3 regions of the Cytobacillus gottheilii genome follow, and region 1 is predicted to be linked to each of the others. Evidence: predicted binding sites of a transcription regulator. Region 1 holds the regulator's gene; each other region holds the start of a gene.
What was found. The regulator Rex, encoded in region 1, represses fermentation and respiration genes when NADH is low (regulators of the CRP and FNR family bind a similar motif). The targets are predictions, from matches to a motif close to TTGTGAAATATTTCACAA.
Positions count from the first base shown of each region.

Region 1 (4,283 bases):
TTCCATTGGGTCCCACTAAAGCGACACTGTCTCCTCTAGTAATCCGGAATGAAAGGTTTTCAGAAACTGCTTCACCTGCATAGCCAATAGCGAGATCCATAACCTGCAGCACATCATTGCCTGATTGCCTGTCAATTTGAAAGCCAAAAGATGCTGATTTCTCATCGCCAAGGGGACGATCCATTACATCCATTCGTTCTAATTGTTTACGGCGGCTCTGTGCTCTTTTAGTCGTAGAGGCACGTGCAAGGTTCCGCTGAATAAAGTCCTGTAGCTTTGAGATCTCTTCCTGCTGCTTTTCATACTGCTTCATATCACGTTCAAAATCTGCAGCTTTCTGATCTAAGTAGCGGCTGTAGTTTCCGGTAAACTTTTTGATCTGATGACGGGAGATTTCGTAAACCTGCGTAACAACCTTGTCAAGGAAGTACCGGTCATGCGAAACAATTAAAATAGCTCCTTCATAGCTCTGCAGGTAAAATTCGAGCCATGAAAGGGTCTCGATGTCCAAATGGTTTGTTGGCTCATCAAGAATGAGCAGATCAGGTTTTGTTAAGAGCAGCTTACCGAGTGCAAGCCGTGTTTTCTGTCCGCCACTTAAAGATGATATTTTCGCATCATATCCTATGGTGTGAAAGTTCAGGCCGTGTAAAATCGAGCGGATATCTGCTTCATACTGGTAGCCGCCATTCTCTTTAAAGCTGACCTGAAGGCGATCATACTCTTTTAAAATGCGATTATACATTTCTTCATTGCTCATTGCGTTAGGATCAGACATTTTCTCTTCCAATGAACGCAATTCTTTTTCTTGCTGCTGTAATGAAGCAAAAACAGTCAGCATTTCATCCCAAATTGTCAGTTCAGATTCAAGTCCTGTATTTTGCGCCAAATAGCCGATTTCTACTTCCTTTGGCTTCATGATTTCCCCGCTGTCATAAGAAATATGGCCAGCGATTATTTTTAATAAAGTCGATTTGCCTGCCCCGTTTCGTCCAACGAGCGCAATGCGGTCTCTTGTTTGCACTTCCATTTTTATATTCGTTAAAATTGGATCAGCACCAAAGCTTTTATTGAGCTGATTAACTTGTAATAGTATCATGATTTTCACCTCTGCAATATAAGACAAGTGTATCGTATTCCGCTTAGGTTCGGCAATAAACCGACGTTATTTGAAGAAATTTGCAAATAAATATGTGAATATCAATACAAACTATACACAAATGCACCTAAAATAGTGTATGATTCTGTTGTGAGGTGTTAGTATATGGGAGATTTAACGCATTTTAATGAAGAAGGCAGAGCTAAGATGGTTGATATTGGCGAAAAAGCCGAAACCGTTCGCACAGCTATTGCCCATTCAAGTATAAAAGTAAATGAGGTCATATACGACAAGATTACGTCTAACAGTATGAAAAAAGGAGACGTATTAGCCGTTGCACAAGTTGCCGGAATTATGGCAAGTAAAAAAACATCTGACATTATTCCAATGTGCCACCCAATCATGCTTACAAGTGTGGACATTTCTTTTGAATGGAAGCTGACAGATTCTGATCATATTCTGCAAATTACGGCTACTGCCAAAACAAAAGGAAGCACAGGTGTTGAAATGGAAGCGTTAACAGCTGCTTCAGCTTGTGCGCTGACTGTATATGATATGTGCAAGGCCGTCGATAAAGGGATGATCATAGGGGAAACCTACTTACTAGAAAAAACAGGCGGCAAAAATGGGGATTTTAAAAGAACGGAGTAGGACGGAGAATACGGAGGTACAATGATGTCAACAGAACAAACCAAAATTCCGCAGGCTACTGCAAAGCGATTACCGCTGTATTATCGATTTTTAAAAAATCTGCATGCATCAGGTAAGCTTCGGGTTTCGTCTGCGGAATTAAGTGATGCTGTAAAAGTTGATTCTGCCACGATCAGAAGGGATTTTTCTTACTTTGGAGCACTTGGAAAAAAAGGCTATGGCTACAATGTGAATTATCTGCTGTCCTTCTTTAGAAAAACGCTCGACCAAGATGAAGTAACAAAGGTTGGTTTAATTGGTGTTGGTAATCTGGGGACTGCTTTATTAAACTATAACTTCTTAAAAAACAACAATACAAAAATTGAAGTGGGCTTTGATGTTTCGCCCGATAAAGTTAATCAAAAAATTGGGGATGTATCCGTTTATCATATGGACGATCTTGAGAAGGTCATTGAAGAAAATGACATCCAAGTTGTGATCTTAACTGTACCTTCACAGCATGCCCAAACGATTACAGATAGAATTTCACAAAGCACAGTAAAAGGAATTTTAAACTTTACTCCTGCTAGATTAACTGTGCCTCCAGCAATCAGGGTTCACCATATCGACTTAGCCGTGGAATTGCAATCATTAATTTATTTCTTAAAACATTACCCGGCAGATATGTAGGAGATCCCTCTAGGAAAGCATGTCTTATTCAAAATAAAAATGAGCCCTAATAAAGGCTCATTTTTTGTTTTCAAGATTTTTAAGCTTAAAGTGGAAGCTGATCATTTTGAGGCCAGCTCCAATGTCAAAGGTAGCAATGATAATGAGAAGGTTTGTTATGAATCCCCACTCTCCGTTTTGCTGAAGACTTTGAATAGCGATGTAGACAAATAGTATTCCAAGGATCAAATAAATGATGCCTGAAAACAGAGGAGTTCTTCTCATAGTACCCCTCCAAAAAATGCGGCCACTTGTTCCATTTCCTCCAGCCATTTTTCGATTTCTTCCATATTAAGCTGCATGACGACTACAAGAGAATTCATGGCCACGTGAGCAAAGATCGGCACAAGGATCCGCTTTGTTTTTACATATAGAAAGGCAAACGTGAACCCCATCGCTGAATAGAGAAGCAGATGTTCAAATTCAGTATGTGCTGCCGCGAAGATGACAGAGCTAAGGAGCGCTGATATGAAAAAATTGAAGCGTTTATGCAGGCTGCCGAAAATAATCTTCCGGAAAATGATTTCCTCCAAAATCGGTCCAATAATCGACACAACAATGATAACAATTGAAGACGTTTCAATGATACTCATGATTTGCTGTGTGTTCTCTGACCCCATTTCAATGCCAATCATATATTCAATATTTGCAGCAACAGATTGTGCAATCAGTGCTAAAAACACCCCGCCAATGGCCCAGGCGATCGATTTTACAACGGATGATTGCTCAGATAAACTACGCTCCACTTTCATATCCTTTCGCAGCAGGAAAAGAATGATGATGAGCGCTAGCGAAAAGCTAATCACAAGCCAAGAAGACACGGCCGTCCCTTCATCCATTCGAGTGCCAGTTATAAGCTCACTTCCAAATACCATAAGCGGCAAGCCGACAATGGAGGAAAGCTGCATGGCAATATACACAATTAAAATAATCCAGTATTCTTTTTTCAAATGATGATCTCCCTTATGACATAGAATCAAGCAAATGCTCTTTTAACCATTTTACTCATAAAGAGGAGCTTCTTTCAAATAGAAGGATACCTTGAACAGCCTTTATGCATAAAAAGAATGGGAATGTATATAATGAAGAGGTTGCCAGAAATGGATCTCTCTGGACTCTGGCGCAGGCAATAATAGACTTCCTTTTTAAGACTAAAATTTTTTATGAAAAATACAGCATCATGCTTGCAAATAAAAGTCAGAACTATTAATATAATAAATGTGTTAGCACTCAAGTCGATAGAGTGCTAATAAATAAATCACTACATAATGATTGAGGAGGTTGTTTCACTTGTTAAAGCCACTAGGTGATCGAATTATTATCGAGCTTGTTGAAACTGAAGAAAAAACTGCAAGCGGTATCGTGCTTCCAGACTCTGCAAAGGAAAAGCCGCAGGAAGGCAAAGTCGTAGCGGTTGGTACTGGACGCGTGCTTGAAAATGGTGAGCGTGTTGCATTGGAAGTTGCTGATGGCGACCGCATTATCTTCTCAAAATATGCTGGAACTGAAGTTAAATACGAAGGCAAAGAATATTTAATTCTGCGTGAAAACGATATTCTTGCAGTAATCGGATAAATCAAAAATAGACTTAGACTTATATTACTTTAAAATCTTTGAGGAGGTTATTACAAATGGCAAAAGAGATTAAATTCAGTGAAGAAGCTCGCCGCTCTATGCTGCGCGGGGTTGATACACTTGCAGATGCAGTAAAAGTAACTCTTGGACCAAAAGGACGCAACGTGGTTCTTGAGAAAAAATTCGGTTCTCCGTTAATTACAAATGACGGTGTGACAATCGCGAAAGAAATCGAACTTGAAGATGCATT
Region 1 covers NZ_CP071709.1:395,424-399,706, forward strand. Annotated here, with positions in the region: gene J1899_RS02110 (ABC-F family ATP-binding cassette domain-containing protein) at 1-1,099, opposite strand, end outside; gene moaC (cyclic pyranopterin monophosphate synthase MoaC) at 1,265-1,750, shown strand; gene J1899_RS02120 (redox-sensing transcriptional repressor Rex) at 1,775-2,419, shown strand; gene J1899_RS02125 (YdiK family protein) at 2,477-2,683, opposite strand; gene J1899_RS02130 (CPBP family intramembrane glutamic endopeptidase) at 2,680-3,408, opposite strand; gene groES (co-chaperone GroES) at 3,749-4,033, shown strand; gene groL (chaperonin GroEL) at 4,090-4,283, shown strand, end outside.

Region 2 (4,283 bases), 1.6 Mb from region 1:
AGCTTCTTGAGGTATTAAAATATAATTCAGCTCGTCAAAATGACAGCCTGGCTGTTTATGAAATAGGTTCGGTCTTTTTATCAAACGGAAAAGATCAGCTTCCGGAAGAAAAAGAGCATGTGGCAGGTGCTGTAACAGGATTATGGGTAAACCACCCATGGCAAGGCGAGAAAAAGCCTGTTGATTTCTACGTGTTAAAAGGAATTGTGGAAGCACTAGTTGACAAGCTTGGAATTAACGATCGCATTGAATTCCGTCAATCTGAAAGAGATGGCCTGCATCCGGGCAGAACAGCTGAAGTGCTGATTGACGGCAAGGCTTGCGGTTATATTGGTCAAGTTCATCCGATCGTTGAGAAGGAACTTGATTTAAAAGCTACTTATGTTTTTGAATTATCTCTAGAGTCGCTCCTTGCTGAAACAGCAGCGCTTGTATACGAAGCGATCCCTAGATTCCCTTCCATTACAAGAGATATCGCCTTAGTAGCGGATCAGGAAGTGTCATCAGGACATTTACAATCCATTATTAAGGAAGCAGGCGGCAGCCTGTTAAAAGAAGTATCTGTTTTTGACCTTTATGAAGGAGAGCGGATGGAAGCAGGGAAGAAGTCCCTTGCATTCTCATTAAAATACTTTGATCCTGAAAAAACATTAACAGATGAAGAAGTGGTTAAAGCACATACTAAGGTGCTAGAGGCACTGGAAGAAAAAGCTGGTGCAGTCCTAAGGGGTTAATTCAGTTATTTAAAAAAGCCAAGAATGCGATGTCGGCATTCTTGGCTTTTTATAATGGTGGTGAATTTCCGCTTAAAGATTTTTAACGGTGTCATCGGTTTTCTTCTTTTCATCTTCACTTTGGCTATGATCCTCGAGCATCCCTTTCGTAGAGCTTTTAAACTCTTTCAATGTTTGGCCCATGGCCCGGCCGATTTCAGGGAGTTTCTTCGGACCAAAAATGATTAGCGCAAGTACTAAAACTAAAATTAATCCTGGAATTCCAATGTTTGTTAACATTTAAAACACTTCCTTACTTTTAATTGGTTTACAGGTTCCCGCTGTTCTGCTGAAAAAGGCAGGAAGGATAAGCTATCTATCAAAATGAATGATTTTCCTATCAAATGAAATGAACTTCCTATCAAACAAAAGCATTTTCCTATCAAAATAGTTGCATTTCCAATCAAATTCGAGCATTTTCCTATCAAATGGCACATATCACTACCGCTTATCCCAAGAAGGAGCCATACTGTTTCATTTTTTTACAGCGTACACATTCCTCTTCCACATGGGAGGCTGAAGTAAACGCAGCATGACAGGAAGAACACTTCTTTTGATAGAGGTGGTGTATACGAGTGCTGGCTCTCTGAATATTATCTGTTATAGTGATTGCTTTTTCCTGGCAAATATCAGCACAGAGCATACAGCCTGTGCAAGTTTTGGCCGAGATGGTAAGCTCAGTCTCTGAAAAATGAAAACAGTTCTTTCGGCAAAGCATTTCACATGCTTTACATAAGGTGCATTTTGACTCATCCAGCTCGATCTCTTTAAATTGATACTCCTTAAAATAATGGGCAAGCTCCAAATTCTGATGATTAAAACGCCATTTTGCTGGTGCCATTTGTCTGACTGTTGTAGCTGCTCCTTTTTTCCAAAAAGAAAAGACTTCACGCCGTGTCATTTTTTCTTCTTGCTTTTGTAATTCGAATTGTATCATTAACGCTTCTTCATTTAGCTGTGCTAACTTGCTGTTGATTTCTTTGAGAAATCTCTTCCACTCTTCGCTAAGTTCTTTATTGTGAAAGTAAACAGATGTCACTCCTGTTTGATAATATCCAAGCATTTCTTTTATTGAGGGAGGTTTCTCCTCTGCAATGAATACATGCTCTATTATGCGTCTTTTTGGATAAAAACCCTCTACAGCCTGGACAGGGCATTCTGCAATGCAATCGCCGCATTCAGTGCATTGATTTGGCTGGATAATTGGTTTTCCATCTTTTAAAACAATGGCGTTCATCTCGCAGGAATCCAAACACTTTGTGCAGCTTGAAAAAGGACTTTGATAGCGGCTGCACGTTTTTAAAATTTGGAACTCATAATCCAAACTTTCCATCCACCGATCGAATAAACCCATCAAAGCCGCTCCTTTCCTTTTTATCACAAACATGATTTGTGATTTATTTCACAATCAGATTCATGACTATATTATAAATCATGAAACTTGGGAGTGATATATCTTCTATGCACGAAAATTTACTCTTTTTTTTGTACGATAAGCCAATGAATTTTTACGGTGTTGTGACATCCATTGTGAATAGGCGTTTATTCTTATAAGATGAAGGTAATAGATATTTCGAGTTTAGAAAGGAATTGAATATAATGGAAATAAGTTTTTCAGTTCCAGACTATTTGCAAAGATTATTAGTCTCCTCGCAAAAGCGAATGGAAGGGATCGCCCAGGAGTTAGCAGACATTTTATCAATCCCCATTCTGATCGCTGATCCTCTTCTAAATCAAATCGTGTCTATCTGGGATAAAGAAGGTACAAAAATTGAATACATTGAAACAGCAATAAATGGTCTAAATCAAGAAGTTCAGGAACCTGTATCATGTGTTATATCTGCAGCAGAAGAGCTTATTAAAGGGGTATGTATGGAAATTCATGTCGATGGGCGTGTTCGGGGATATGTGATTGCGGTGAATGATAAAAGCAGATTTCCTCTTGAACTAAGTGAAATCCTCCAATTTGCATCAACGCTTTGCTCCATGGAAATTCAAAATACATTAACGATGAAACAGGAAAAACAAAAGCTGCGGGAAGTTTTTCTATATGACCTCTTATATGGAAATATTAAAAAAAGAGAAGATATTATTTCGTACGGTCAGATTTGGGGGTGGGATTTTCAGCAGGCCCATACTGCGGTCGTTTTCTCCTTAAAAGATTTTGACTATTTTTCAGATGACCGGCATTTAATAGATTTGCTGTTCTATATGATTGAAAAAGCCATGCTTGATCGCAGGCAAAGACCGATCTCTATCAGGAAACGAGGCGAAATTATCCTCATATATCCGTCATCCCCTGAAGGAGGAACAGATCATCATTCAGAGATAAAAGAGTTTGTTTCCTTAATCATGTATTTGTCTAAATCCCATCATCTAAGTGTAAGAATTGCTGCAGGGATCGGAAGGAGAAGAATGCTGCCGGAAGAAATTCACCGCAGCTACCAGGAGGCAAAGGTGGCGTATGAACTGGGATTGCTATTGAATATTTCCGTTCCGTTTTTTAGCAGCCTTGGTCTGGAGAGAATCTTATATAATCACGATTTACATGATTTAAAAGAGTACTATGAACATACACTGGGAGAGCTGGAAAAATATGATCTGGAGCATGAAAGTGATTTAATGAGCTCTTTAAGTATATTTGCTGCCAATCAATTTGATCTGACAAAAACAGCTGAAGGAATGTATGTGCACCGCAATACGTTAAGGTACCGTTTTAAAAAGATCGAAGAAATACTTGGTGAAAAGCTGGATGATATGAATATAAGGCTAAATATTATCGCCGCCTTAAAAATTAAGCAGCTTGGAAAAATCTAAAGATTGAGGTGTACAGCATGAAAATCTTCCGAAATGCTTGCCCGCGTAATTGCTATGCCTCCTGCAGCATGCTTTCTTATGTGAATAATGGGAAGCTTGTAAAGGTGGCTGGAGATGATCAGCATGGCTATACGAAAGGAAACCTATGTGCAAAAGGATATGCTTTTACACAGTATGTAACTCATCCTAATCGGCTAAAATATCCGATTATGCAGTCACCGCGGAGCTCTGGAAACTGGAAAAGAATATCGTGGGAGCAGGCATATACTATAATTGCTGACAAGATCATTGAATTGAATGAGCGCTATGGATCGAATTTAGCAAGCGGCTATAATAAGTTTTCAGGCAATATTGGGCTGATGCATTATGCAGCTGAAGCTATGTTTAATAGTATAGGGCCGCATACAAAACCAAAAGGAAACCTCTGTCTGACAACTGGAAATGATGCGCTTAAGGAAAGGTTCAAGCAATTCGAACAAAGCAGCCCTGAAGATATGGCAGCTGCAGATTTAATCGTGATCTGGGGAGCGAATCCCGCTGTCACAAATATTCCGCAAATGAAGTATATATTCCAGGCAAGAAGAGCGGGTGCAAAGGTAGCTGTCATTGACCCAGTATTTACAGAAACTGCAGCAAAAGCAGATCTTTATATTCAAATTAAGCCAGGAACTGATGGGCTACTTGCTTTATATG
Region 2 covers NZ_CP071709.1:3,354,172-3,358,454, reverse strand. Annotated here, with positions in the region: gene pheT (phenylalanine--tRNA ligase subunit beta) at 1-734, shown strand, start outside; gene J1899_RS16610 (twin-arginine translocase TatA/TatE family subunit) at 807-1,013, opposite strand; gene J1899_RS16605 (4Fe-4S dicluster domain-containing protein) at 1,222-2,127, opposite strand; gene J1899_RS16600 (PucR family transcriptional regulator) at 2,373-3,590, shown strand; gene J1899_RS16595 (molybdopterin-dependent oxidoreductase) at 3,608-4,283, shown strand, end outside.
Region 2: J1899_RS16605 (4Fe-4S dicluster domain-containing protein) is a predicted target of Rex. The motif match lies at 2,164-2,181, and genes of this name have one in related genera.

Region 3 (4,283 bases), 1.1 Mb from region 1:
CTCGGCAGATAAGCGATCGCAACGGGCGGCTCGCCCAAAATGAATATCGCCAAGGGAATGGCGATGTGGTAGCCCCAAGATAGCCGCTTATATGTAATATTGGATTTTTCACGAATCATGGTTTTCACATATAACGTGCTGCCCGTAAAGAAAAGCAGCGTACATATAGTGATTAATATACTTAAATCTCTCACATACCCATTGATTAATATAGAACCTGCCAGCCCAGAAAGAGAAAAAATCATGATGGCACATAGATCATTTAAAAATGCCCTGTCTTGATTTTTGGATGAAAAATACATATTTAATAGCATAAACGGAATAAAGAAAATACCTAGCCAAACAAGCTTTGGTTCTTGAACTACAGGTATGATCAGCAAGAGAAATGCACTAGTAAAATAAACAGCTGCCCAAACCATATGCTCTTTTTTCTTTTTTCTTTTAAACAGCAATAGAAATGGATATGTCCCTAAATATAAGAAAAACCATCCTGCAAATAGCAGAAGCATTCTCCAATCAGAATCTCCGGCTGCTGCAACACCAAGCCAAAATGGAATTATGAGCATCGCCCACGCTCCATGCTGTTTTGGTAAAAATAATTTCATTCCGTATCTCCCCCCTGTCTCGTTATCATAAACGATTACGGAATGAAGCTAAGTGCTGTATATCACATATCCGTCAGATAAAGCAGAATGTAATTAAATCCGTTAATAGTGGTTAGATGCTTTTACAATTAAATAGAAAAACGGAGCTCAATGATCAAAGCTCCGTTTTACCATCCTCTATTTTCTTTAATAAATACGATACTAGCCATTCCACACCAGCTTGATCTTTTATATAAAAACCATTCAATTGCAATTGTTTATCCCAATAAAATGGTACCATTATGTTTGACAGCTCATGGAGCAGCTGGAGATCATCGACCTTGCGGATTAGTACTGCCTTCGGAAACTCTTCATATTTATGTCCCTCAAGTAATATGAGGTCTGGATTGAGACAAGTCGCCATGGCAATTTTCTCATCCAGGGACCATTCCTGCTTTTCTGCATGAAGAATCAGCCTTCCGTCTCCTTCAACAAGAGCAGCTGCTGCTCCAGCTTTTACATGCCTGAATGAATCCTTATCTTCATCTAAGGAAGGCTTTCCTCCATGGCCATGATGTTTGATGACAACTGTTCTTTTTCCATTCGCTTTAAGACGGCGAATTACTTGCTCTATGAGAGTCGTCTTTCCGCTATTTTGATATCCAACGATTTGAAAAATAAAAGGTTTTTTTTTTACCATGGCCACTCGCTGCCAGTAAATTCTTCAAGCATGAGGACGTCTACTTCATCTCCGCTCATGTAGCCCCTGCTGCCACCAGGCAGAATCATTAAGGCATTTGCTCCAGCAAGGCTCATAACGATATTAGATTTATCCATACCGCTTGGTGCAGCGACAAGCTTGCCATCTTCCACACTTAAAATCGCCCTGACAAAGCGGGTGAATGGATTAGCTTTTGGGAAATCGGCTGTTAAAATAGCCTTCTCACGTCTTAAATGAGCTTTTTTAGAAAACAAAAATGTACGAATAATCGGACGCACAAATAATTCAAACCCAACATAGCAGGCGGAAGGGTTGCCAGAAAGCCCAAACAGAAGTTTTCCATCCAGTTGGGCGACAGTTGTTACACTGCCAGGTCTCATTGCGACTTTATTGAACAATACCTCAGCTCCAAGTTTCTCATAAATAGCGGGCAAGTAATCAAAATCACCGACTGATACTCCGCCTGTTGTAATAAGGAAATCACTCTCGTGCAAGGCATTCTCTACAGCAGTAAAACATGTATCAAAGTCATCCGGCAGCTTGCCTAAATACGAGGCATTCCCGCCTGCTCTTTCAATTTGAGCGGTAATCATTAGTGCATTGCTATTGCGGATTTTTCCAGGTTCAAGGTCATCTTCTACCTCTAATAACTCAGAGCCTGTTGCAAATAAGGCAATTGCAGGTTTTTTTGCAACGGGTACTTGTGCATATCCAAAAGTAGCCAGCACAGCTTGTATACCGGGATTAATTAAGGTCCCTTTATGAATTAATACTTCTCCCGTTTTAGCATCTTCCCCTTTAAAGGACACATTTTCACCTGTTTTTAATTTACGCTTGGTGGACATATAAGTCTTACCATCTTTTTCGAATGATTTGGATAGTTCAAGCATTAAGACTGCATCACAGCCTTCGGGCATTTGGGCACCTGTCATAATCCGAACCGCTTCAAAAGCTGCTGGTACCTTGTTTGTAACATGACCAGCACCAATATGATCAATAACTTCAAATACTATTTCATTGCTCTGTGATGCTTGAGCAGTATCCACTGAGCGGACAGCAAAGCCATCATATGGTGCGCGATCAAAGTGCGGTACATCGTGTGTAGCCTTTATATCATCAGCTAAATATCTTCCATTACTTGTATAAATAGAACTATATTCTGTTTCACCTTTTTTCTCATATTTCATTACCCTCGAAATAGCCTCAGCAATTTTGATTGGGTTTCTTTTGTCCAGCAAAATGATCAACTCCTATGTACTAAACATCTGTAGCATTTCCATTCTAATTACTATTATAAATCTCTTATTGAGTGAACATCATGATTTAACTCACACTTTTCCCTTCTTTATAGGAAGGATCATAAACTTTTTCATTTTATGTGATATAAATCACTAAATCCAATTGAAAGGATTAGTAAACTAAAAATACCCCATATCAAGGAGGATACACAAATGATTGTATTAAATGAAGAAAGCATTGTAAAAGAAATTGTGAATGAATACCCAAGGACAAGTGATATTTTTAAACGCTATCAGATCGATTTTTGCTGCGGAGGCAACAATTCCTTACTACATGCAGTTGAGAATAAAGCAATATCACTGCAGCAGCTGATGAGTGAATTACATGAATCTGTACAAAACGAGCAAAACAAACAGGATCAGCCTGATATTTGGACAAATTCGAGCTCTGAGCAATTAATTCAGCATATTCAGGAATATTATCATGCTGAGCTAAAGGAGGAGCTTCCGGCACTAAGCCCTTATGTAACAAAAGTTTCCCGTGTGCATGGAGATCGTAAACCTGAATTAAAAAGAGTCTATGAGCTATTTTACGCATTAAAAAAAGAATTGCTTGAACACACGGAAAAGGAAGAGCAAGAAGTCTTTCCTATTCTTATTCAACTGGAACAAAACGAAGGAAATCCTGCAGATCAGTTGCAATCCTTAATAGACGAACATAAAGAGGTTGGTCAGATTTTAGCGGAGCTACGCTCAGTTACATCCAACTTCACGCCTCCTCATGATGCTTGCGGAACATATCGGCTTGTTTACAAACGTCTTGAAAAACTAGAGGAACAGACATTTATGCATATTCACCTTGAAAACAATATTTTATTTCCAAGATATTCATAATAAAAAGTGAGGGGATTTCCATTGATGGAATCCCCTCTTTTCTTATTACATTATCTTCAGTCTTATTGCCGTCTATCCGCCGATATAGGACATTTCTATTTTTTTGCGATTAGCTGCAGTTTCCGCCGTTCTTTCATCGGAATATCTATCTTTTCGTCCATCCCAGATAGAAATAATGCGCTGGCGTATTTCTTCATCACTGGCACCAGCTCTCATGAATTCCTTCAGGTCGTGGCCATTGCCATTAAATAAACAAGTAAAAATCTGTCCATTCGCAGATAATCTTGAGCGTGTGCAGCTTGAACAGAATGATTCAGATACAGAAGTAATAAAACCTACATCCACATTTTTATCTTTATAACGATAGCGTTTCGCTACTTCGCCAAAATAATCCGGATCAACTGGATCCAATAAGAAATGTTCACTTAGAAGATTATATATTTCTTGTTTGGTCACAACATCGTCCATTTTCCAGCCATTTGTGCTTCCAACATCCATGTATTCAATAAAGCGAAGCTGAAGTCCCTCTTCCTTACAAAACTTTGCCATAGGTACAATTTCTTCGTCGTTTAAGCCTTTTTTTACAACCATATTGATTTTTACACCTAATCCGGCTTCTTTTGCAGAAGTTATCCCTTTTAAGACGGGTTTTATTCCTACTCCCCGGCCATTGATTTCTCCAAAAAGTTCGTCCTTCAGGCTATCCAGACTGATATTTACTCTCTTAAGTCCTGCATTCTTTAAAGACTCTGCATATTTCGGCAGCAAAACGGCATTAGTTGTCAGCCCAATATCGTTTAGCCCTTCAATTTTTGAAAGCATTCCCACAAGAACAGGAAGATCCTT
Region 3 covers NZ_CP071709.1:1,500,384-1,504,666, reverse strand. Annotated here, with positions in the region: gene J1899_RS07395 (YwiC-like family protein) at 1-605, opposite strand, end outside; gene mobB (molybdopterin-guanine dinucleotide biosynthesis protein B) at 760-1,284, opposite strand; gene J1899_RS07385 (molybdopterin molybdotransferase MoeA) at 1,278-2,543, opposite strand; gene ric (iron-sulfur cluster repair di-iron protein) at 2,757-3,437, shown strand; gene moaA (GTP 3',8-cyclase MoaA) at 3,510-4,283, opposite strand, start outside.
Region 3: ric (iron-sulfur cluster repair di-iron protein) is a predicted target of Rex. The motif match lies at 2,682-2,699, and genes of this name have one in related genera.